DNA from 3 places in the Thalassotalea piscium genome. Region 2 is predicted to be linked to each of the others. Evidence: predicted binding sites of a transcription regulator. Region 2 holds the regulator's gene; each other region holds the start of a gene.
What was found. Region 2 encodes sigma-54, which starts transcription at its own class of promoters, with help from an activator protein. Its sites were predicted from a motif close to GTTGGCACGNNNNTNGNNT; they were not measured.
Positions count from the first base shown of each region.

Region 1: the regulator sigma-54 is predicted to act here: its motif matches at 3,746-3,764, upstream of QUD79_RS03075 (flagellar basal body rod protein FlgF).
Region 3: the regulator sigma-54 is predicted to act here: its motif matches at 5,660-5,678, upstream of QUD79_RS16650 (PEP-CTERM sorting domain-containing protein).

Region 1 is NZ_AP027362.1:715,174-723,489, reverse strand. Features, by position in the region: gene flgJ (flagellar assembly peptidoglycan hydrolase FlgJ) at 1-265, opposite strand, end outside; gene QUD79_RS03090 (flagellar basal body P-ring protein FlgI) at 281-1,375, opposite strand; gene flgH (flagellar basal body L-ring protein FlgH) at 1,400-2,083, opposite strand; gene flgG (flagellar basal-body rod protein FlgG) at 2,102-2,890, opposite strand; gene QUD79_RS03075 (flagellar basal body rod protein FlgF) at 2,911-3,708, opposite strand; gene flgE (flagellar hook protein FlgE) at 3,873-5,249, opposite strand; gene QUD79_RS03065 (flagellar hook assembly protein FlgD) at 5,319-6,005, opposite strand; gene flgC (flagellar basal body rod protein FlgC) at 6,025-6,447, opposite strand; gene flgB (flagellar basal body rod protein FlgB) at 6,451-6,849, opposite strand; gene QUD79_RS03050 (CheR family methyltransferase) at 6,916-7,749, opposite strand; gene QUD79_RS03045 (chemotaxis protein) at 8,065-8,316, opposite strand, start outside.
Region 2 is NZ_AP027362.1:585,914-594,229, forward strand. Features, by position in the region: gene pmbA (metalloprotease PmbA) at 1-1,192, shown strand, start outside; gene mgtE (magnesium transporter) at 1,209-2,567, opposite strand; gene QUD79_RS02500 (HPr family phosphocarrier protein) at 2,872-3,147, opposite strand; gene rapZ (RNase adapter RapZ) at 3,163-4,017, opposite strand; gene ptsN (PTS IIA-like nitrogen regulatory protein PtsN) at 4,090-4,542, opposite strand; gene hpf (ribosome hibernation promoting factor) at 4,575-4,862, opposite strand; gene QUD79_RS02520 (RNA polymerase factor sigma-54) at 4,891-6,399, opposite strand; gene lptB (LPS export ABC transporter ATP-binding protein) at 6,469-7,194, opposite strand; gene lptA (lipopolysaccharide transport periplasmic protein LptA) at 7,204-7,683, opposite strand; gene lptC (LPS export ABC transporter periplasmic protein LptC) at 7,700-8,266, opposite strand; gene kdsC (3-deoxy-manno-octulosonate-8-phosphatase KdsC) at 8,263-8,316, opposite strand, start outside.
Region 3 is NZ_AP027362.1:3,731,453-3,739,768, forward strand. Features, by position in the region: gene QUD79_RS16630 (efflux RND transporter permease subunit) at 1-1,661, shown strand, start outside; gene QUD79_RS16635 (CBS domain-containing protein) at 1,685-2,095, shown strand; gene rep (DNA helicase Rep) at 2,112-4,133, opposite strand; gene ubiK (ubiquinone biosynthesis accessory factor UbiK) at 4,254-4,508, shown strand; gene QUD79_RS16650 (PEP-CTERM sorting domain-containing protein) at 4,909-5,622, opposite strand; gene QUD79_RS16655 (DUF4177 domain-containing protein) at 5,994-6,188, opposite strand; gene QUD79_RS16660 (prohibitin family protein) at 6,935-7,864, opposite strand; gene QUD79_RS16665 (DUF418 domain-containing protein) at 7,942-8,316, opposite strand, start outside.

The DNA of each region.
Region 1 (8,316 bases), 130 kb from region 2:
ACATCTCTAACGCCATTTGTTGATCATGCATATCACGATAAAATTTAGTTGACTCTGAGTTAAACGGGCTGTCCGATTCAAGAACATCCTGCGCACTTCGCATACTTTTGAGCAGCATTTGCATAAAGATAGCTTCAAATTGTTTTGCCGCTGAATTTAGTGCTTCTTCTTTGCTCGTTTTGTCACTCGCATTAGATTGTCGACGAATATCATTTAAGCCATTAACATCTAAGAAGTTTTGTGCATCTGCTATACGTGTGCTCATAGTAGTATCTAGTCATTAAATAATGACTAGATCTCCTCGTAATGCACCCGCCTGCTCTAATGCTTCAAGTATTGCCATAACATCACCTGGACCTGCGCCAACATCGTTAATAGCCTTCACTAACGTATCTAAGGTAACCCCAGGATCGAATACAAACATACGTGAATCGTCTTTTCTAACATCAACGATTGATTGCGTGGTAGTTGCGGTTACGCCATCAGAAAATGCGTCGGGTTGATTAATAGACTCAGTTTCATTAATAGTAACGGTAATGCCACCATGGGTAATCGCTGCAGGTAATAAACGTACTTCAGAACCTATAACAATGGTGCCTGTACGCGAGTTAACTATTATTTTCGCTGATGGGGTATCAGGTTCAAACTCTAAATTTTCAAGTGTGGATAAAAAGCTTACTCGGTCAGCTGCGTCTCTAGGTGCATTAACTCGAACTGACGTTGCATCTATCGCACGAGCTGAGCCTGCGATAAAATCATTGATTGCATCTGACAAACGTTTTGCCGTAGTAAAGTCTGAATTTTTTAAATTAAAAGTTATGTAATCACCACTCGAAAATGGTGATTGTACTTCTCGCTCGACTATTGCGCCATTGGCAATACGTCCAACCGTAGGTGTATTTATCACAACACTAGAGCCATCTAAGCCGCCAGCACCTAAGCCACTTACAACTACGCTACCTTGTGCAACTGCATAAGCATTTCCATCAAGCCCCATTAATATGGTTTGAAGTAACGTGCCACCGCGTAAACTTTGTGCACTACCCATTGAAGAAACAGTAATATCTATGGTTTGCCCTGGCTTACTAAATGCAGGAAGCTCGGCATGAACAGCGACTGCTGCCACATTTTTAATTTTCGGCTTTAGGTTTGCAGGCATTGTAATACCGAAGTTACTTAACATAGTTTTAAAGCTTTGCTCTGTAAATGGGCTTTGCTCGCCGGTACCTGGTAGACCAACAACAAGTCCGTAACCAATTAGTTGGTTCGCTCTCACACCTGCTACATCGGCAAGATCTTTAATACGTTGCCCATTAGCTAATTGACTCGTTAGCAATAAGCATGTACCAATAAGTATACTATTAAATAATTTCATCTTATTACCTACCTCATAGCACACTTAAAGTGGCCACCAAGAGCTGTTGAAAAATTTTGATAACCAACCTTGCTCATTAACCTCAGCAAAGCTACCAGTACCAGAATATTGAATACGTGCATTAGCTACTTTATTAGACACTATGGTGTTATTCGAGCTAATATCTTGTGCTCTAATAATGCCCGTTAAGCGAATGTATTCATCACCGCTATTTAGGGTCATCCATTTTTCGCCGCGGATCATCAGGTTACCGTTTGGAAGCACCCTTAAAACATGCACTGAAATATTACCGCTTAAGCTATTGCCTTGATCGGCTTTAGAATCACCTTTAAAATTCGAGCTTTGATTTAGACCAAACTGAATAGCATCATCTTTAAAATTAATCGCGGCACCGCCTAAACCAATGATAGGGTCTAAATTCGCTGAATTATCTTTTTTCAATTCTGTTTTAGCATTTTTCTTCGCTTGCGTACTTTCATTCAAAATAACTGAAATAATATCGCCAACTCGATGGGCTTTAGAGTCAGAATAAATATTATTAACATAGTTAGGTTTAAATAAAGATCCTGTAGGTATAATCGACTCTTCTTCCATTTCAGGTAAAATTGGCGCAAAATCAGGATCATTCGGTAGTATTTGTGCCTGTTCTGTACTTGCACACCCCGTTAACGTCATCCATACGATTATTACTAATATTGTATATTTCATTTGACGCTCCTCAACTCTTTAAAGTTGCTGATTGATATAACTAAGCATTTGGTCAACCGCTGAAATAACCTTAGAGTTCATTTCATACACCCGTTGACTTTCAATTAGGTTTACCAACTCTTCTGTTGTATTTACATTAGAAGTTTCCAACATGCCTTGTTGCAGCATGCCAAAACCTTCTAAACCAGGTATCCCTTCTTGTGGTGCGCCACTTACCGCTGACTCTACATACAAATTCTGACCGACCGGCTGTAAACCTGTTGGGTTAACGAAGTTGATGGTATTAATTTGACCTACAACTGCCGGTTCAGGCTGCCCCGCTAAACTAACTGAGACCTCACCATCTTGTGAAATAGTGACTTGCTGAGCATCTTCAGGAATGGTTATTTGTGGTTGCAGCATATAGCCTGCACCTGAAGTAACCATGTTACCTTCTGCGTCACGAGTAAATTGACCATTTCTAGAATACGCTGAAGTACCATCTGGCATCAAAATCTCAAAGAAACCGTCCCCTTGGATTGATAAATCTAATGCGTTATCAGTGGTTAATACATCACCTTGTGAATGGATTTTTTGTGTAGCTACCACTTTTGTACCTGTACCTAACATTAGTCCTGACGGTAGTGCAGTATCTTGTGCACTTCGGCCACCCGGTTGGTTAATATTTTGATAAAGTAAATCTTCAAAAACAGCCCTACTTTTTTTAAAGCCTATCGTACTAGCATTGGCTAGATTGTTAGAAATTACCGCAATATCTTTGGTTTGCGCATCTAAGCCTGTTTTACTGATCCATAATGCTGGGTTCATAAGTCACCTCAATAATTAGTTTAGAAAGCTCGCAACAATGACCCAGCAGCTGAGTCATTTTCTTCGGCGGTTTTCATAAGTTTTAATTGCATTTCAAACTGACGCTGTAAAGCGATCATGTCAGTCACCTCACCAATAGGGTTTACGTTACTCGATTCTAGTGCACCACTCACCACACCTACGTTAATGTCAGCTTCAGCTATTGCTCCGCTTTTAAGCCTAAATAAACCGTCATTTCCTTTAGCCATTAAACGATTATCAGGATTCACTAACTTAATACGGCCAACTTCTTCTTGAACTGTAGCTGGCGCGCCTTCGGGGCGGACTGTAATAGTTCCGTCGCGTGAAATAGTGATATTATTAACAGGTAACGGAATGGTTATTGGCCCGTTCTCACCAATAACTGGATGACCATTACTGGTTTCTAACATACCTTCTGGTGATAATTTTAATTGCCCAAATCGTGTATAAGCTTCGTCATCATTACCTACTTGCCCTAACTGCTGAGCATTTTGATTTCCAGTATTGGGTGATGGACCTGCAGCTTGAACCGCAATCCAGCCATTACCTTCTACTGCTATGTCTAAATCTCTGCCTGTTGTTAAAAGTGCACCACTGTCAAAGTTTTGGCTGGCGCGCTCAGTCATTGAAAACACTCGCGAAGGTAACCCTTCACCAAATGCTTGCATTGCTCGAGCCTGTGCCATGTCCTGCTTAAAGCCAGTAGTTTTAGCGTTTGCTAAATTATTGGCATTCACCGATAAGGCATGCATATTTTGTTTAGCACCACTCATAGCGATATAAAGCAACTTATCCATAATGAATCCTAACAATCAATAATTAATATATTGATAAATGCAATTTAGGTGCCAATTAAGTTTGTAGAAATAGTTAATGAGTGTAAATAGGGAGGTTATACGCCATAGCAAATAAAAAAGCCCCTGCAACTCTGTTACAGGGGCTTACTATTTTAAAGCGGTTATTAACGAATTTGTAAAATTGTTTGGTTAAGGGTGTTATTTACTTCAAGTGCTCGCGAATTTGCTTGGAAATTACGCTGCGCTGAAATAAGGTCAATTAATTCGGTAGTTAAGTTTACGTTTGACTGCTCTAACGCAGATGAGTTAATTGAACCAAAAGTACCCGATCCTGCTTCACCTGCTAATGCTTCACCAGAATTAATACTTGATTTCCACGAGGTATTACCTATTTGCTTTAACCCCTGCTCATTAGCAAAGTTAACTAACGCGATGCGCGATAATGGTGAAGATGTGCCATTACTGTAGGTTGCACGTAATAAGCCATCGATACCAATATCGATACCGGTTAAACGACCTACCGCTAAACCATCTTGCTCTAACGCCGTTACTTCAAAATTAGAAGCAAATTGTGTTGGTTCATTAGGGTTTGGCTGTAAAGGATCTAAATTAAAATCTATTTTTACATCTTGAGTTGGATCTGCACCATTTGCCAAAATACCTGCGCCTAATGCAGCTGTTTTAATTCCGCCATTTGCGGGGGTTGGTACTTGACTAACAAAATCACCTGAGCTATTGAACCTTAGTTTAGCACCACTTACACCAGCAGGAGATAATGGTCCAATAACATCACCACCAAGGATACCTGTCGGTGTATTAGTATTATCAACAATATCTACTGGCGTGCCATCTACACTCGTGAAAACAAACCATTCGTTAGGATTTGTTGCGGGGTCATCTTTAACAAAGTAATACGTCATAATATGACTATCACCCAGTGAATCAAAGATATTGACCGAAGTAGAATAGTTAAAGGTTAACGGATCACTTGGATCGAAATTTGTTGGTGCAGAAGTAAGATATGAGTCACCTGCAGGCAAGTTCATACGAATATCAACTTCTGCCGTTTTTTGTGGCGCACCTGAGGCAGTAGGTATTCTAATGGGTTCTGTAGTACTTAAGCTTACTGAGGCAGAAGTTCCGTCTGCGTTTACAGGAAAACCAAGTAAGTGTTCGCCATTAGAGTTAACCACAAAATTACTATCGTTTAATTTAAACTGGCCTGCTCGGGTATAAGTTGTTTCTAAACTGCCTAATTCAGGTACAACAGCAAAGAAACCGTTACCTGTGATTGCTAAATCAAGTGAGTTTTGCGTAAACTGAATACTGCCTTGTGAAAACTGTTGGGCAACATCAGCAGTTAAAACACCGTCGCCTACTTTGGTTTTACCTGATGATAAAAGTGACGATGCATACACATCAACAAATTCGGCACGCGACTCTTTAAAGCCTACAGTATTAACGTTCGCGATATTATTTGATGAAACATCTAAATCTTTTTGTGCTGCGTTTAATCCGCTTAATGCTATATTAAATGACATAATTACACCTCTATAAAATTCTGTTCTTTAACCATGATAATAAATCACGATAATTAACTAAGTTACCACCTAGCCTTCTGAAACCTCTACCACATCTGATAATGCCATTGATGTGCCACCATTAAGGTTTAATAAAATTTTTCCACCCGCACCTGCTAACGTTACGCTATCAACTTTGCGATAAGTCATTGCGGTAAGCTCTGATGCTTGGCCATCTACTAAGCCACCAATTCTAAAGCGGTATGCACCTGCAGCTGCCGGTTGACCGTCTGACGCCATACCATCCCAAGTAAAGGTTGACTCACCGGCTGGTACGCTACCAACTGGTACCGTTTGTATAATTTCACCCGCAACGTTTTCAACATAAATATTAACGTTACTTGCAGGCTCATCAGTCACTAACTTTCCTCTAACGTTATCACCTGAATTCATGCCAAAAACATTATCATCAACCAAGACGCTACGTCCCACTAATGAAGATGCTTGTAACGCCTGACTTGATGTCATTGAGTCGGCAAACTTGGTGAACTGATCATTAAGCGCCTGCACACCGTCTGTAGTTGAGAATGCCGTCATCTGCGAGATCATTTCATTATTATCAACCGGTTTGGTTGGGTCTTGGTGCGCTAGCTCTTTGGTCATTAACGCAAAGAAGTCAGCTTGCGTTAACATGCCTCGATTTTGCTCAGCTTCTTTTATCGGCTCTTTCTGCCAATGCAAACCGTCTAGTGGATTACTACCTGATACAGAACTCATAATAACTCCTACTTAGCGTTTAACGCTGGCCTAATAATAAAGTTTTATTCAACATGTTTTTTGCAGATTCTGCTAGTTGAATATTGGTTTGATATGACCGTGAAGCTGAGATCATATTGGTCATTTCTTCAATTACATTGACATTAGGCTTATAGATATAGCCATCTTTATCAGACATAGGATGATTAGGTGCATATTCTACGTTCAGCGGTTTGTCACTTTCGACAATGCCAAGTACTTGTACACTAACCGACTCATCTTGGCCACTAGCGGCAGCTTTTTGCATTTGAGCGGCAAATACTGGATGACGAGCTCGGTAAGTTTGGTCGATACTGCTACTAACGCTATCAGCATTAGCAATATTACTTGCGGTAGTATTAAGACGAATAGATTGAGCGCTCATACCGCTGCCGGATATATCGAATACATTAAAAAGGCTCATTTTTTATTGCCCTCCAGTGATTGCTTTCCTCAATCCCTTAATTTTGCCATTAAGAAATTGAAGGCTTGCTTGATAATTCATTGAATTTTCTAGATACAAGTTTCGTTCCACTTGTACATTTACCGTGTTACCGTCGCCAGTATCTGGTTGATCTGGCACACGATAATCAACACCATTGTTTATTGTGGTGCGTACATCAAAGTGTTTTTCGTGGGTACGTGACATGCCGCTTTGTTGCTTACTTGCCGCTTGAGCTAGTGCCGCTTTAAAGTCCATACCTTTGGCTTTATAACCAGGCGTATCAGCATTAGCAATATTACTTGCAATCACTTCTGCATTTTTTGCACGTAGTTTTAAGCTGTCAGGATGAATACCAAACGCTTTATCAAAACTTATCGCCATAAAAAAATACCTCCAAATCAATGGAAATAATCATTCAATATTTATGCCAAGGTGTTTTAGAAGTGCTTAAGATTTTTTTTGATAGATGATACCAGGGTTACAACGTACCATATCGAAGTTTTGATTAAGTCCAGATAAAGATTCTGATGCGCCAAGAAATAAATATCCATTTTTGTTAAGCACTCCATGGATTTGCGTTAAAATTTTAGATTTTATTTCAGGAGCAAAATAAATGAGCACATTACGACAAAATACAAGATCATAACGCCCCATTAAACTGTAACTATTTAATAAATTAATCTGTCGAAAACTCACCATTTTTTTGACATGATCTTTGACTTTCATCATACCGTTATCACCAGCTTCAAAAAATTGTCGTTTACGCTCAGCTGATAGCCCTCTAGATAAGGCTAAAGAATCATAGTGGGCATACTTACAATGTTCTAACATGGTGTTTGAAATATCTGTACCAACAATTTGCACTCCCCCCGAAAAAGCGCCCGGATTAGATTGCATATACTCAAGTATGGTCATGGCGATTGAATAAGGTTCTTGCCCAGAGGAGCTCGCTGCAGACCATATTTTTAATGGTGTTTTTTGTTTTGAAAATTCAGGTAACAGTTTGTTTTTTAATAATGCAAAAGGGTAATCATCACGAAACCATAATGTTTCATTTGTTGTCATAGCATCAATAACAGCGGCACGCAATTGCCGCTCCGTTGGGCTTAATGTTAATGTTACTAACATGCCTAACGAATCAACATTAAATTTAGCCATTAGCGGAGCTAAACGACTCTTTACGAGATATTGTTTGTTGTTTCCAAGCACAATACCGCATTGTTGCTCAAGAAATTCTCGAAACTGATGATAACTTTTATCGTCCAGTTCTCTTGCTGACACTATATGTTACTACCTTATTAATGTGTGACGTTTCTGAAAGCCACTAGGGTCTATATGATCTTTCACGGTTTTTTTTGTAACAGTTTGTTTGGTATTTGTACAAGACGTGGTCTGTTTCGTAGGGCTTTTCCCCGTAATCAGACGTCAACCTAGTAGAAATGACAAACAAATTTTGCCCTTTGGGTTCTTCTAAACACTCCCTTAGCCGTGTTGTTAGAAATTTACATAGAACATCTATGCTACATGACTAGCGCCTTGCTCAGAAAGTGTTTAGATTGAACAAAATTCAAGCTCGAAAGTTCAACAGATCCTAACTTAGTTGGCAATTTCATCTGCTTTAAGCCATTTTTTTACTGCCGTTGCTAATTCATCAGGATGAAATTTTGGTATAAAATCTTCAGCGCCTACTTTTTCTACCATCGCATTGTTAAATACACCACTCAGTGATGTATGCAAAATAACGGGCATTTTTCTTAGCCTTTCATTACTTTTAATTTCTGCAGTTAAGGTATACCCATCCATTTCTGGCATTTCAATATCAGAAATCAATAATGCGACTTTTTCACA
Region 2 (8,316 bases):
AGTTGAAACTGTTGAGTTTACTAATGATGGTGCATTAGGAATAACGGTATATCAACAAGGAAGAAAAGGAAGTGCATCAACTGCTGATTTATCTGATAAAGCACTCAAGCAAACTGTTGAGGCTGCAGTTAATATTGCCAAATTTACTTCTGTTGATGAATGTTCAGGCTTGGCGGATAAAGAATTATTAGCGATGAACCCAGAATCTCTTGATTTATATCACCCAAAGGCGCTATCAACTGATGATGCAATAGCGATTGCTAAAGAGTGTGAAATGGCTTCTTTAGACGTAGATCCGCGGATAACTAACTCTGATGGGGCAACATTAGCAAGCTATGAAGGGTTTAAAGTCTATGGCAATAGCCATGGGCAGTTAGTAGGCTATCCTAGCTCTAGGCATAGTTTAAGTTGCGTGGCTATTGCTAGTGAAAATGATGATATGCAACGTGATTATGCTTACACCATTGATCGCCACTTTGACTTAATGGATTCAGCCAAAAATGTAGGTTCTAAAGCTGCTCAAGAAGCATTATCACGACTAAACGCACGTAAATTACCTACGGGTAAAGTGCCTGTTATGTTTAGAGCTGATATCGCAAATACGTTTTGGGGACATTTTATTGCCGCAATTAGCGGAGGTAATTTATATCGTAAATCGTCTTTTTTACTCGATGCTTTAGGTAAACCTATCTTTCCTGATTTTTTAACAATTAATGAACGCCCTCATATAAAGTCTGCATTAGCGAGTAGCTCATTTGACAGTGAGGGTGTTGCCACTATCGACCGCAACATTATTGAGCAAGGTAACTTAGCAACATACTTATTAACAAGTTATTCTGCTCGTAAGTTAGGGCTTACTACAACTGGCCATGCCGGTGGTATTCATAACTGGTTGGTGTCAGCAAACGGTGGTGACTTTAATGCAATGTTAAAACAATTAGGCACAGGCCTTTTAGTAACTGAATTAATGGGGCAGGGAGTTAATGTGGTCAATGGTGACTATTCTCGTGGTGCTGCAGGTTTTTGGGTTGAAAATGGTGTAATTCAATACCCAGTATCAGAAATTACTATTGCAGGTAATTTAAAAGACATGTTTACTGAGTTAGTCGCCGTTGGCAGTGATACTGATATGCATGGCAGTATTCGTACGGGCTCTATTTTGTTAGCTGAAATGCAAGTTGCAGGGAATTAGCAACTTTGTTGACTCGTTAACCTAAAAGCAGTGTTGCTGTACCTAAAAAGGCAAAAATACCAACTACGTCGGTAACGGTTGTTAAAATAACACTTCCTGCTAAGGCAGGATCAATTTTCATCCGTTTAAGTAGTAAAGGTATAGCAACCCCTGCAACCCCTGCAGCAGTCATATTCATTAGCATTGCAAAAGCGATAACCGCACCTAACATAAAATCTTGCTTCCAAATAGCAACAACAGCTGCAATCAATACTGCCCAAATAATGCCGTTTAAAAAGCCGACGGCAAGCTCTTTATAAAGTAAAGCACGAGAGTTGCTTTCACCTATGTGTCCTAGCGCTATACCTCTGATAACAAGTGTTAAGGTTTGATTGCCAGCAACACCCCCCATACTGGGGACTAACGTATTTAAAATAGCAAGAATGGCTAATTGGGCAAGTATATCTTCGAACATTGATGAAACAGCAACAGCAAATAATGCGGTAATTAGATTAACTCCTAACCAAATTGAGCGCTGTTTAGTACTTTTAAAGACAGGTGCAAAAGTATCGGCTTCATCATCAAGACCCGCCATACTCATCATTGAATGTTCGGCTTCTTCTCGAATGACATCGATAACGTCATCGATGGTAATACGGCCAAGCAAGTGTTTATTTGTATCAATAACGGGGGCTGAAAACCAATCGTAACGTTCAAATAGTTGCGCTACTTCACTTTCAGGGGTGTCAACATGTACCGCTTGTATTTCTTCTACGATTAATGTTGAAATAATAACATCAGGCTGAGCCGTAACTATTGATGAAAGTGAAACAGAACCAATAAAGTGATCTTGTCGGTCAACTACATAAAAAGAATCTGTTGCTTCTGGTAAGTCACCTTTAAGTCGTAAATAACGTAAAACCACATCGACTGTTACATCTGGTCTGATGGTTATAGTGTCGGTATTCATAATACCGCCAGCACTATTTTCTGCATAAGAAAGTGCGGCTTCAACCCGTCCACGATCTTGTGAGTCCATGGACTTAATTACTTCATTGTATACAGTATCAGGTAGGGTTCTTAGTACTTCAACTAAATCATCTGTATCCATTCCTTCTGCGACAGCAGCTAATTTTTCAGGATGGATATTTTTAAGAATACCTTTTCGAACTTCTTCGTTAAGTTCTTCTAGGACATCACCATGGTGATCAGGATCGATTAATTGCCAAAGTACTGTACGGCTTTTACTTGGAGAAGATTCTAAAATTAGCGCAAGATCATAGGCAGGCATATTTTGCAGTAATTTGCGGACATAGACAAACATCCCGCTTTCAAGTGCTTTGTTAACTTGCTGCAGTTTAGTATGACTGTATTCTTGCTCTAAAGCTTCCGGCATATCGTTACCTTGGGCCGTTAAAAACGAAATGAAAAGTTAAGTAATTATCGACTCAGTATGTTATACCAACCTATAAATGAAAGTGATCTCTTAGCTACTCTAAGTGTCCGCTTCTTTATTTTAAATGGTATAAGTAATATTTGACTTTAATTAAATAATATCAATTGTTTAGTGTTATTTACAGCTTTATTAAGGTCTGTGAAGCTATTATTTCGCTTTATCTGAGTGTGAGTGGTATTGGTAAGTGCTATGGTTTTACTAGGGGGGTGTTACCTTAAGCCCTTAGTTTCTAGTTGAAATAAAGCTATTCATCCTCATCAAATTTATCATTAAAAAGTTTGCATACATCGGCTAATGCTTTTTCTGCATCTTCACCTTCAGTAGTAATAGTCACTTCTTTACCCTGTGCGCCAGCAAGCAGCATTAATCCCATAATACTGCTCGCGTCAGCATCTTTTCCTGCTAAGGTAACGGTTACTTCAGCATCAAACTTGTGGCTTAATTGCGCTAACTTAGTGGCAGCTCTCGCATGTAAGCCAAGCTTATTAGATATCATTAACTTTTTGTTATATTTGGCCATGAATATTTGTATTTCTTACGTTGTTGATTTATCGATATCGCGATGGCGTGATTGAACATCGGCTCTTTCTTTACGTAAATTGTTTGCTAATAATTCAGCAATAAATACGGAGCGGTGCTTACCACCGGTACAGCCTATTGCAATGGTGACATAACTACGATTATTTCGCTCTAGGTGGGGTAGCCATGTCATAAAAAAGCTGTTTATTTGCCAGACGAATTTAGTCACTATTGGTTGAGATGAAAGGAAATCTTTGACTGGCTGATCTAACCCGGTATAAGTTTTAAGCTCCTTTTCCCAAAAAGGGTTTGGTAAAAAGCGAGCGTCAAATACATAGTCTGCATCTTGAGGTACGCCGTGCTTAAATCCGAATGACTCAAACACAACAACCATAGTGCCAGTTTTTTTACCTAAAATTCGCTCTCTTACCAAATCTGCGAGTTGGTGAGGGGTTAACTGGCTGGTATTTATGTATAAATGAGCGCGACTAGATATAGGCTCTAGTAACTTTTTCTCTAAAATTAGTGCCTGATCTAAGGCAATGTTTTGTCTAATTAATGGGTGTAATCGGCGAGTTTCGCTAAAGCGTTTAATTAAATCAGAGTCATCAGCATCTAAATAAAGAATATTTAGTTCAACAGTTGTGGGCAGGTAATCAAGTATTTCAGAAACGTCAGCTGGGTCGTTAGGTAAGTTTCGAACATCTAAGCTGACTGCGACTGTTTCATAATCATTTATTACGGTATGTGTTAACGCCGGTAGTAAATTTACGGGGATATTGTCAACACAGTAATAGCCTAAATCTTCAAGTACGCGTAGTGCGACACTTTTACCTGAACCTGAGCGACCACTCACAATGGTTAATTTCATTTTTCAGCCTTATTTGGCAAAATGTGTAGCCAATAATAGTGTTTATCTATCAATGGCTATAGTGTTAAAAAATTAACTGGCTTGTTTAATTAAATCAAACATTTCTTGCGCAGTAGTACTCTTTCGAATTTGTTTGCAAAGCTGTTTGTCGGTAAACAGCTCTGCGATATTTTGTAATGTCACTAAATGTTCTTCGCATTGTTGCTCAGGAACAAATAATGCAATAAAAATATCAACAGGTCTATTATCTATCGCGTCGAACTCTATCGGTTGTTCACTAGTGGCAACTATTGCGACAGTTTTGTTTGAATTAGTTAATCGGCCGTGAGGAATGGCTATACCATTACCTATCCCTGTTGAACCCATTTTTTCTCGTGCCATCAAACTTGTTAATAATTCATAAGTTGATGAGTCGTTAAGTTCGTTAGAAGCTGCATCACAGATAACTTCTAGTATTCGCTTTTTACTTGTGGCTTGAACTGCACATAAAGTGCAGTTCAAGCTAAGTAGTTCAAGTAACTTCATGATACCGGTTTACTTAGCTATATTTTATAGCGTTAATGTTGAGTTATTTTGCCTTTATATTTTAATATTTGGCGATCTAGTTTATCGACGAGTCGATCTATTGAAGTATACATATCCGCGTTATCGGCTTTAGCATGTACTTCTGTTCCGCTAAGGTTAACGGTTGCCTCCGCTATTTGACTATTCTTTTCTACTGTTAACACCACGTAAACATTATGAATTTGATCAAAATGTCTTTCTAATTTTGCGAATTTTGTATTTACGCTTTCACGTAATGCCTCGGTAATTTCAACATGATGACCTGTAAGATTAATTTGCATAACATTCAATCCTTATTGTTGCGTTTACTTAAAGTAAACTTTTACGTTGATTAGAAGGGGGAATAGATAAAGACTCTCGGTATTTTGCAATTGTTCTTCGTGCAACATTAATACCCTGCTCTGCGAGTAGTTCAGCCATTTTGCTGTCACTTAGCGGTTTAGCTGGTATTTCTGCAGCCACAAGTTTTTTAATCAATGCTCTAATTGCAGTTGATGAGCACTCGCCACCGTTTTCGGTACTTACATGGCTAGAGAAGAAAAACTTAAGTTCAAATATGCCTCGAGGAGTGTGCATATATTTTTGTGTTGTTACGCGAGAAATTGTAGATTCATGCATATCTACAGCTTCTGCAACATCGTTTAGCACCATGGGGCGCATCGCTTCAGGTCCATGTTCAAAAAAGCCTTGCTGGCGCTGCACGATACAGTTAGACACTTTTAATAACGTGTCGTTGCGGCTCTCTAAACTTTTAATAAACCATTTGGCTTCTTGCAAGTTTGATCTAATAAATTGGCTATCAGTTGAGGACTTCATAGAGCGTGCCATTGAGGCATATTGCTGGTTTACTGACAATTTAGGCGCAGTATCAGGATTGAGCTCAACAACCCAACGACCATTTTTTTTCTCAACGGAAACATCAGGAATAACGTATTGGTCTTCACCTTTAATGACACTGTCACCGGGGCGAGGATCTAATGTTTGAATTAAGCGGATAACCTCACGGAGCTGATCTTCTTTTAAGCGAGTTTTACGCATTAATTGTCGATAATCACGACTACCAAGTAAATCGATATGCTCGCGTAATACTAATTTGCTTTCTTCTAGCCAGGGTGTTGATTTGTCAAATTGATTAAGCTGAATAATTAAACAATCAGAAATGCTACGTGCACCTACACCTATAGGGTCGAACATATTAATCCGTTTAATAACGGCTTCTACTTCATCTAGCTCTAGATCGTCAGCGCCTACACTTTCTAATATTTCTTCAGCTGAAACAGTTAAATAGCCAGCGTCATCAATAGCATCTATGATCGCTGTGGCAATCGCGCGGTCTGTATCAGAGAAGGGAGTTAAGTCCATTTGCCAACGCAGGTGGTCTTGAATTGAATCGACAGTTTCGCCCTGATATGTGTAATCTTCGCTCGCAACACCTACGCCTGTATTTGATACACCGGCACTAAAACTTTCATCCCATGTTGTGTCTATATTTAATTCTTCAGGGATCTCGTTTTTGTCCATTGCCTCAGTAGTGGATATTTCGTCTATCGTTGGTGTAGAGTCTTCACTGCCATCATTATTATCAGTCGTACTTGTTTCAGTTGTAGAGGCAGAAAAAGCATCATCGAAATTATCTGTACTACTTTCCTGATCTGAATTTGAAGATTCATCAACTTCTAATAATGGATTACTGTCTAACGCTTCTTGTATTTCTTGTTGAAGATCCAAGGTCGACAGTTGCAACAATCTTATTGCTTGTTGCAACTGTGGAGTCATTGTAAGTTGTTGTCCAATTCGGAGCTGCAGACTAGGGCGCATCGAAATACTTATGTTCCTTTAATTATTAATAACGTTTATCGCATTAACTAATACTATAGTTTGAATATACTATAGCGTGAATTGCTCACCAAGGTATACATCTCTTACTGTTTGGTTGGCCAGTATTTGATTTGAATCCCCTTCTGCGATCAATTCGCCATGACTTACAATATAAGCGTGTTCACATACATCTAAAGTTTCACGTACATTATGGTCTGTAATTAATATACCAATGCCTCGTTGTTTTAAGTGTAGAATAATTTTTTTAATGTCTCCTACTGAAATAGGGTCAACGCCTGCAAAAGGCTCATCAAGTAAAATAAACTTAGGATCAGCAGCCAAGGCACGGGCAATTTCTACACGACGCCGCTCGCCACCTGAAAGACTCATACCTAAATTGTCTTTTATGTGGTTAATATTGAACTCTTCTAATAAATGTTCAAGCTTTTCTTGACGTTCAATCTCAGAAAGTTCTTTTCGTGTTTGTAAAATGGCCATTATATTGTCGTGTACAGTGAGTTTTCGAAAGATTGAGGCCTCTTGAGGTAAATAACCAATACCTTTTCGTGCGCGTTCGTGCATAGGGAGTAAGGTGATATCTTCATCGTTGAGTATTATACTGCCACTATCATTAGGCACTAACCCTACAATCATGTAAAACGATGTTGTTTTACCTGCGCCATTTGGTCCAAGTAAACCGACAATTTGCCCTTCTTGAACCTGCAAGCTTACATTTTTTACTACTTTACGGCCTTTATAAGCTTTCGCTAAGCTTGTGGCACAAAGAGTTGATATTTCCATAAGTTAATTTTTATCCAACGCTTTGGGTTGTAATACAGTTTTTACTCGATTATTTTCATCACTATCCGCATCGCTATCGGCACTGACTTGTTCCGTGACAAAATTGTAAGTAATTATACTGCCACTGACTTTGCTTCCTTCTTGGCGCAATTCTGCGTTACCAGAAATTACTACGATATTTTGGCTAGGCTGATATTTAATTTCATTAGCTTGTAAGTATATGGGCGTACCGTCATCAAGCTTTTGAGAAAAGGTTGCAGGATTGCCTTTGGCTATATATGTTTTTTCGTCGGTTTCGGTGTCAGTGATCACCTGTACTAAATCAGCTTTGATCCGTAACGTGCCTTGAGTGATCACAACATTATCGATATAGCTAAATATTTTATTTTTTAAATCAGCAGCCTGTCGAGAAGCATCGATATTAATTTCTTTTTTTAAGTCTAATTTGTCAGCATAACTTGTCGAAACTAATGCTGAGCTCATGCCTACTATAATAAGGCTAGTTTTTAATACTTTTAAAAATGGTTTGTACATGTTCAGTCAACGTCATTTGTTTTGTATTTAAGTCTACAATTAGTCCTGAACCATATATGGTGAAGTCTTTCCCTTCAATCATAATAGTTTGCTCAGAACTAATAATATTAGTATTAAGATCTAACTCTAAATACCGACCATGAATTTCTTGTATTAAGCTTGATTGATCTGTTGCCGTTAATGTTACGCGATTTTGTAGCCGTACGCGATTATTACTATATAGAGTCCCTTCATTAGCTTTTAGTTTCCAAGGTGTTTCACTATTTTTTGTAAAAAGGGTGTACTGTGGAAATTCAAAGTGGGTTACAGATAAGTTTGCGTAATGCTCCATACGCTGCGCATCGATAATATATGTTAGCTCACCTTGAGCATTATATATGTCACTATTTAAGGTCTCAGCAATAAAGTCTGGTGTCATTTCATTAGTGATCACTTGTTCTGTTTTTGTTTTTGACTGAAGCCAGTCAACAACGCCATACGCAGCTAATGCTAGAATAAAAAAACAGATGGCGAAGCCGGTTAACCGTGTCATACACTAGCGCCTGTAGCAAAGTGTAAAGTGTTTTGGCTCAACATTATTAA
Region 3 (8,316 bases), 760 kb from region 2:
GCGACTTTTTGCGCTCGATGCCAGTAACGGTTGTGTTAGTATTATTTGCCTCTCTATTAATCGCATTAACGGTAACCCCTTTATTAGCAAGCAAGTTTTTAACCCATAAAGAAAGTAAAATTAAGGCCTTTCAGCACTACCTTAATTTATTTGCTGATAATATTTATTCACAGTTTTTAACCAAATTGATGCGCTTTAAAACGTTATTGATTATTGTGTTTATTGGCGCTTTGCTTGTAATGTTTTCGCTATTTTCACACGTTGGCGTGAGCTTGTTTCCTAAAGCAGAAAAACCTATGTTATTAATTGATGTGGAGGCGCCTGTTAATTCTTCACTTAATTTTACTGAACAAGTGATGCAAGAGATCGCACAAGATCTCACCACTAAACCATTAGTGCAAAACATAGCCTTAAATGTGGGTAATGCGAATCCTAGAATCTATTACAACGAAATGCCAAAACGTGGCGTTGCTCGCTATGGTCAAATTTTGGTGGTACTAAAGGATTATCAGTCAGACCAAGTAGACCAACTTGTTAACCAACTGAGAAATCAATATAAACACTGGAGTAAAGCTGAAGTTTCAATTAAAGAGTTCACTCAAGGACCAGTAACCGACCAGCCTATTACTTTTCGGTTAATGAGTGAGTCGTTAGCTGATTTACATAAAGTTGCAGCAGATCTTACTGAAAAAATGCAAAACACCGCCGGTGTTATCAATATTGAAAACCCTATTGGCGTGCCAAATACCGAAGTAAGCCTAAGTATCAACTACGAAAAAGCAGGGCTGTATCAAATAGATATTAATAACCTCGACAACACTGTTAAAGCGGTGCTGTCAGGTGAAAATGTTGGATTGTTCAATGATGTAAATGGCGAAAGCTACCCTGTTGTTGTTCGTCGCAACCAGTTTGATTTAGACAGCTTAAATGATATTTATATCAAAAATAAATTAGGCCATAGCATTCCGTTAAATCAAGTGACCGAAATAAAGTTACAGCAAGGACAAACAGACTTTTTTCATTATCAAAAACTTCGTATGGCAAAAGTTTCGGCTGATGTTGATCAGGGTTATTCTATTAATGAGTTAACCTTAAACTTAGTCAGCTACCTTAATGAGTATAAGCTACCCCAAGGAATGTATTTCATGCTCGGTGGCGAAGAAGAGTCTCGACAAGAATCATTTTCAGGATTATTCCAAATATTAATGATCACCGCTGTTGGTATTTTTGCAGTATTAGTGTTGCAATTTAAGTCAATTTTACAGCCATTGATTATTTTCACCTCTATTCCATTTGCATTAGCTGGGTCTGTTATTGGTTTATATCTAACGGGGCTTTCATTTTCAATTATGGCGTTTATTGGCTTAATTAGTTTATTTGGTATTGTAGTTAACAACGCCATTATATTAATAGACACTGCCAATACCAACTTGAAGAAAAAACAAGAGAAGCAGCAAGCAATTGTTAATGCTGCAGCTACTCGTTTTACACCTATTTTACTTACTACGTTAACCACTATTGGCGGCTTATTACCACTAACCATTTATGGCGGAGGTTTATGGCAGCCTTTAGGGGTTGTTATTATATCAGGGCTTTGTGTTTCGGCGATTGCTAGCTTTTTATTGGTGCCTATATTAACGTTAATTTTTACCAAAAAGTAAATCAGGCAATATATGAGGATATTATGAATATAACAAAAATAATGAGTACGTCGCTTGTTAGTGTTTCAATGGATGACACGTTAAGCGTTGTGAAAGATATTTTTGATAAAAATAAATTTCATCATGTGTTGGTTGTTGAATCAAATAAATTATGTGGTGTTATTTCAGATAGAGACTTACTTAAAGCAATTAGCCCTAATATTGGTACAGCATCTGAAACAACGAAAGATATTGCGACACTTAATAAGCGAGCTCATCAGGTATTATCACGTAAACTTGTTACGTTAACACCTGATGCTTGCGTTTATGATGCGATAGATTTGTTCAACAACAATAAAATTTCATGTATCCCCATTGTTGATGAGGCAAATAAACCTGTTGGGTTCGTTAGTTGGCGAGACATTTTTAAAGTGATTAAAAAGCCTAAAAAATAACAACACCTGTATTCATTTAGCTCGGTTTATTTTTCAATAACTCTCGTAAATTCGCCACACCCATTTTTGCTGTAGCTTGTTTTTTCTCAACGCTTTGTTTGGTTTGCGTTAACTCCCAACTTAAGTCATCTTGTGGCAGTTCATGTAAAAAACGGCTAGCCTCAGTACGCGAGACTTCACCAAATTGACGACGCTCGCGCGCATAGGTAAATATTAACTCTTTTTGCGCACGGGTTATTCCTACATAAGCTAAGCGACGCTCCTCTTCAACATTACCCTCGTCCATACTGGTTTGGTGCGGTAATAAACCTTCTTCCATACCAATTAAGAAAACATACGGAAACTCTAACCCTTTAGACGCATGCAGAGTCATTAGCTGTACTTGGTCAGCATTATCTTCATCTTCACTGCGCTCCATCATATCGCGCAGCGTTAAACGGGTAACAACTTGTGCTAAAGTCATTGGTTCTTCGTCTTCAGAGCCTTCTAGCATCTGTGTAACCCAGCTAAATAGCTCAGTAACATTTTTCATTCGCATTTCAGCAGCTTTTGCACTTGGAGAGGTGTCGTAAAGCCAATCTTCGTAGTTCATTTCACGTACCATGCCTCGAAGCACCGCGGCTGTATCGCCACGCTCTGCATTATCGGCAAGGTTTACTAACCAACGAGTGAAGTTTTGTACATGTAATAAAGCGCGGCCTGTTAATGTTTGCTCAAGCCCTAATTCAAAGCTTGCAGCAAACATACTAATTTGGCGCATATTCGCATAACTACCAAGCTTTTCTAATGTTGCAGGGCCAATTTCTCTGCGAGGTACATTCACAATACGTAAAAAAGCGTTATCATCATCAGGATTAACCAGAATACGTAAAAAAGCCATCATGTCTTTAATTTCAGCACGAGAAAAGAATGAGGTACCACCACTAATTTTATAAGGGATTCGGTTGGTCATTAGCGCTTTTTCAAGTAAACGCGACTGATGATTACCTCGATATAAAATTGCATAATTGCGAAACTGACTTTTATTCAAAAAGCGATGACCTATTAGCTCCCCAACTACTCGTTCAACTTCATGCTCTTCATTTTTGGTTTGCACAACACGCAACTCAACACCATAGTTAAGCTCACTAAAAAGCGCCTTATCGTAAACATGTGGGTTATTAGCAATTAACACGTTAGCACATTTAAGAATACGGCCACTGGAGCGGTAATTTTGCTCTAGTTTAATTAGTTTCAATTGCGGGTAGTCTTGCCCAAGCAATACTAAGTTTTGGGGCTTAGCACCACGCCAAGAGTATATCGATTGGTCGTCATCACCCACCACAGTAAGCAAACCCGCGTCACCTGTGATTAACTTTACTAATTCATATTGACTAGCATTGGTGTCTTGGTACTCATCTACCAACATGTATTTAATTTTATTACGCCAGCGCTCTCTTACTTCAGCAAAGTTTTTTAATAATAACGTTGGCACTAAAATAAGATCATCAAAATCAAGCGCATTATAAGCTTTCATGTGTTTTTGATAACGGGCATAGCATTCTGCAAAAAGCGATGCATCTGCATCTACAGCCTGTTTTATTGCTTGCTCAGGTAATAATAAGTCATTTTTCCAGCTTGATATCATGTTTTGTAATCGGCTTAATGTATCTTTGTCGCCGTCAAATTCCTCTTGCGTTAACTCCTTAAGTAACGCTAAAGAGTCTTGATCGTCAAACAAGGTAAAGCCCGGCTTATAGCCCAAGGTTTTAATTTCACGGCGAACAATATCTAAGCCTAAAGAATGAAATGTTGACACAGTTAGGCCACGCGCTTGGTCTTTGCCTAACATTTTAATGACACGCTCTTTCATTTCACGCGACGCTTTATTAGTGAAAGTTACCGCCGCAATGTTTCGCGCCTTATAACCGCACTTTTGAATAAGATAAGCAATTTTTTGACAAATAACCCCAGTTTTACCGCTACCTGCACCAGCTAATACCAAGCAAGGACCAGTAACATATTTAACCGCTTCATTTTGTCTAGGATTGAGTTTCATTAAAATTGCACGCCAACAACACATTACATATAAGGCCGACGATTTTACCTTGTTTTAATCATTGGCAAAACAGCTAAAACCTTTACAATAGACATTAATTAACAATGATGGCCATTAAAGATGATTAACAGCAAAAAAATTGAAGATATTGCTAAACAAGTTACTGATGCAATACCACCAGGATTAAAAAACTTAGCTAACGACTTCGAAGAAAAAACGAAAACTGTAATTCAGCGCAAGCTTACTGAGTTAGATGTTATTTCACGCGAAGAATTTGATGTGCAAACACAAGTGTTGTTAAAAACACGCGAAAAGCTAGCAGCATTAGAAGCAAAAGTAACAGAAATTGAAGCCCAAATTGCCAAAAGTGAATAGGCGATTAAAATTAGTATTAATTTTTTAGTTACATTTGAGCTTAACAACTCAAAATCTAAAAGCTGTAAACATTATTTTGATTGGCAACTAATACCAGTTTCACTAACTATGTGATCATTTCTACTAGTTAAAACAACTAACTACTACGTTATTTTTTTATAATTATCTCTACAAGGGTGTAGCCTATGTGGGTAATGTAGGAGCATAATTGCCCTGAACAACTCGTTATAAAATACATACCTTGTATTTGACAGTTTTCACTGCATATAAAATAGATCACTTAATTAATGAAACTGGTATAACTGAATCGAAATATCAAATTAATCAATTAACAGAAACAAAAAAACACCAATCATGACAATTGATGCTTTCTAAATTGATTAACAATAAGCTTTTAAGGCTATTTTTTAAATCGACGAGAAGCTAGACCAATCATGCCTAGTGCTAAAATAGCAAATGTCGAAGGCTCAGGTACAGATATAGAGCCAACTTCTACTGCAGCATACTTAATTGTACCACCAGCTGTTAAATACTCACCAAAACCGTTGCCAAAGAACGTTACTGTAGTAAATGTAGCTGAATCATCAATCGCGCCAACGAAAAATGCATCGCCAGAATTACCGCCAGCGGCAGTTGCTGGATTGTCAGTTGCTTGAGTAGCACTTGCAACTTTAATTGCTGTGCCTCCGTCAAAACTAATAAATAATTCAGAAGGTAAGAAACAACATGTTGCCCAGTCTCCAACTTCAAAGCCTAACGCATTAATTGCGTTATCAAAAGTAAATGTAATGCCAGAACCAGCACCATTGTCATTAGCATCATTCGGGTTAATACCAATCATTTGGCCTGTAGCATTATCTGTAGAAGCAGGATCTATACCTTTATTTGCACCGTTAGTTGTAGTGATTACGAAGTCACCAATATCCCAAGAATTACCATAAGATAGATTTGCTAAAGTTACGGAGCTAACAACTCCACCACTGCTTATTACTGTTGTATCAAATTGATTATGGCCATTAGCGATTGTGTCATAGTAATCTATGATTGTGGCGCTAGATGAACCAGCAACAAATAATAAAGATAAAGATAAGGTTTTGATTGCTTTATTTAGCATAATAGTTTATTCCATTAGTGTATTAAGACTTCAGGCAAAGCAAAAATTATACCAAGCGATTAATAACCCACAATTTCAACACGATAGATTATAAATTCCTAATACAGAAATAATTAAGTGTAAATAAACCTGACACTCAATTTACATAATAATACAACGCAAAGAAGAGGTAAGTGCTCAATATTATGGTAATGAAATACTAGCAATATACATGTCCTTAGTGTCTTCATTGGTGTTTCACACAAGCCATTAATGTTGGGACTTTGAACCTGTGATAAAATCTACACAATCTCAAAAATTAAGGCGCGAAATAGCTAATAGCTCAAGGGGTTAACGTTAAGAGATTTCTTTCTATTTGCCACACAAGCAGGCTAAAGCTCTTTTTTCATAATTCCTGCAAATTCAGAACCACCTTCAAGTTCACGAAAATCTACATTTACAAGTTCCCAGCCTTCAGCACCAAGCTTATTAAGGTATGCCTCTATATCTTCGCGTTTTCTACCTTTAAACATGCCTGCGCTTTCTACATCACGGGTGTCTATCATTTTATAAGTAAATTTTTTCATAATAATATCCTATGTCAATAAGTCTAACATCATACTAAATTAATCAATATAACTGATGGGCTAAAGCCCAACCTACAAATAATTGATGTTTTCTAGGTCGGCGTTTACGTCGTCAAAACGTTACCCTTAACTCTTCAATATAACTTGATGGGCTAAAGCCCAACCTACAAATAATTGATGTTTTCTAGGTCGGCGTTTACGTCGTCAAAACGTTACCCTTAACTCTTCAATATAACTTGATGGGCTAAAGCCCAACCTACAAATAATTGATGTTTTCTAGGTCGGCGTTTACGTCGTCAAATCGTTACCCTTAACTCTTCAATATAACTTGATGGGCTAAAGCCCAACCTACAAATAATTGATGTTTTCTAGGTCGGCGTTTATGTCGTCAAAACGTTACCCTTAACTCTTCAATATAACTTGATGGGCTAAAGCCCTATCTACAAATAATTGATGTTTTGTAGGTCGGCGTTTACGCCGTCAAATCGTTACCCCTTAACTCTTCAATATAACTTGATGGGCTAAAGCCCAACCTACAAATAATTGATGTTTTCTAGGTCGGCGTTTATGTCGTCAAAACGTTACCCTTAACTCTTCAATATAACTTGATGGGCTAAAGCCCAACCTACAAATAATTGATGTTTTGTAGGTCGGCGTTTACGCCGTCAAATCGTTATCCTTAACTCTTCAATATAACTTGATGGGCTACCAACCTACAGGTGAACAGTAGTATTTATTGACTACCTTTATTTCTCTTTCATATTCCATAAAATATCTTGGCCATTACCCATTACTGTTGATGGTAATTTTCCGTCCCATTGCTGTGCTTTTACATAATCTACAAGCAACTCGCTATTTTTAAGAGATTCTGCTTTTTTCATCATAGATTCGGCTTCAGCTAAACCTTTTAACTTAATTGCTTCAGCTTCCGCTTTTGCTTCTGTGGTAATGGCATAAGCTGAACCATCGGCTCTTGCTTTTTCAGCGTCACGCTTTGCTTCTGCGGTATTAACTTCTCGTTGAGCTTCTAACTTTTGACGCTCTAAACGATGCATTTCTGCAGCCGCTAAATTTTTCTCTGTTTGTTTCGTCTCAATGCTTTGTAAATACTTAGCGGGTAGTACCAAATTTTCAATTTGTACGCTGTCAAGCTTCACTGGAAAATCAATCATTTCCGAAAGTAATGTTTCTTCAATTTTTTGAATAACTTGGCCACGGTTTTGAATAATTTTTTCTGCCTTAAAGCGTGCTAATGCATCTTTGGTAGCAGAGCGTAAACGCGGATCTAAAATTCTATTTTCAAATTGATCTAAGCCACCATAATTTTTATATAACTCGAATGCTTCTGGACGGATAACGGTCCAGTTTACCGAGACTTCAGCTGTTACAGGCATCTGTTCATAAGTAGAGGCTTTTAAGTTTTCACTGTTTTTTCTTGTTCTAATTTCTAGCTCTTCTACCGTATCTGCAAAAGGAACCTTTGTGTGTAACCCCGGATTCACCTGTGTAGTTGCCTCACCAAAACGTTTAACAATACCTACATGACCTTCATCAATGGTATAGAATATTTGCCAACCGATAATAATCACAGCTATTGCAACACCCGCTTTCCAAATGTGCTTAGTTACTTTTGTTGTATTAATGTTAGTTGTTGAATTGCTTAAACCATTATTCATTATTATTACTCCTTTGGTTTAGTTAATGCGGACATAATATGTCATCTAGACATATTATGTCAAGATTTTGAGTGCTATTAAATGTACATGGGCTGTAGTTTTTTATAGGTAATTGAGCGCCATAGCCATTCCATAGGCCCAAAACGGAAACGTGCTAGCCACCAACGTGAAGCCAGCATTTGAAACACTATTATTACTAATACGATCAGTACTTGCGTGCTTCGCGATACCAAACCAAACTGGCCCCCGGCATAACCATAAAATATCGAGGTTAATATGACTGAATGCATTAAGTAATTGGTTAGTGCCATTTTGCCCATTGGCGCAAACTTAGCCAAACGACTATGCCACTTTTCATCTGCTAACATACAAATAACTAGGCCTAAATAGCCCGCAGTTAAAATATACTGACCAACAAAAAAGATCATTTCACCTATTGAAGTAATCACCAT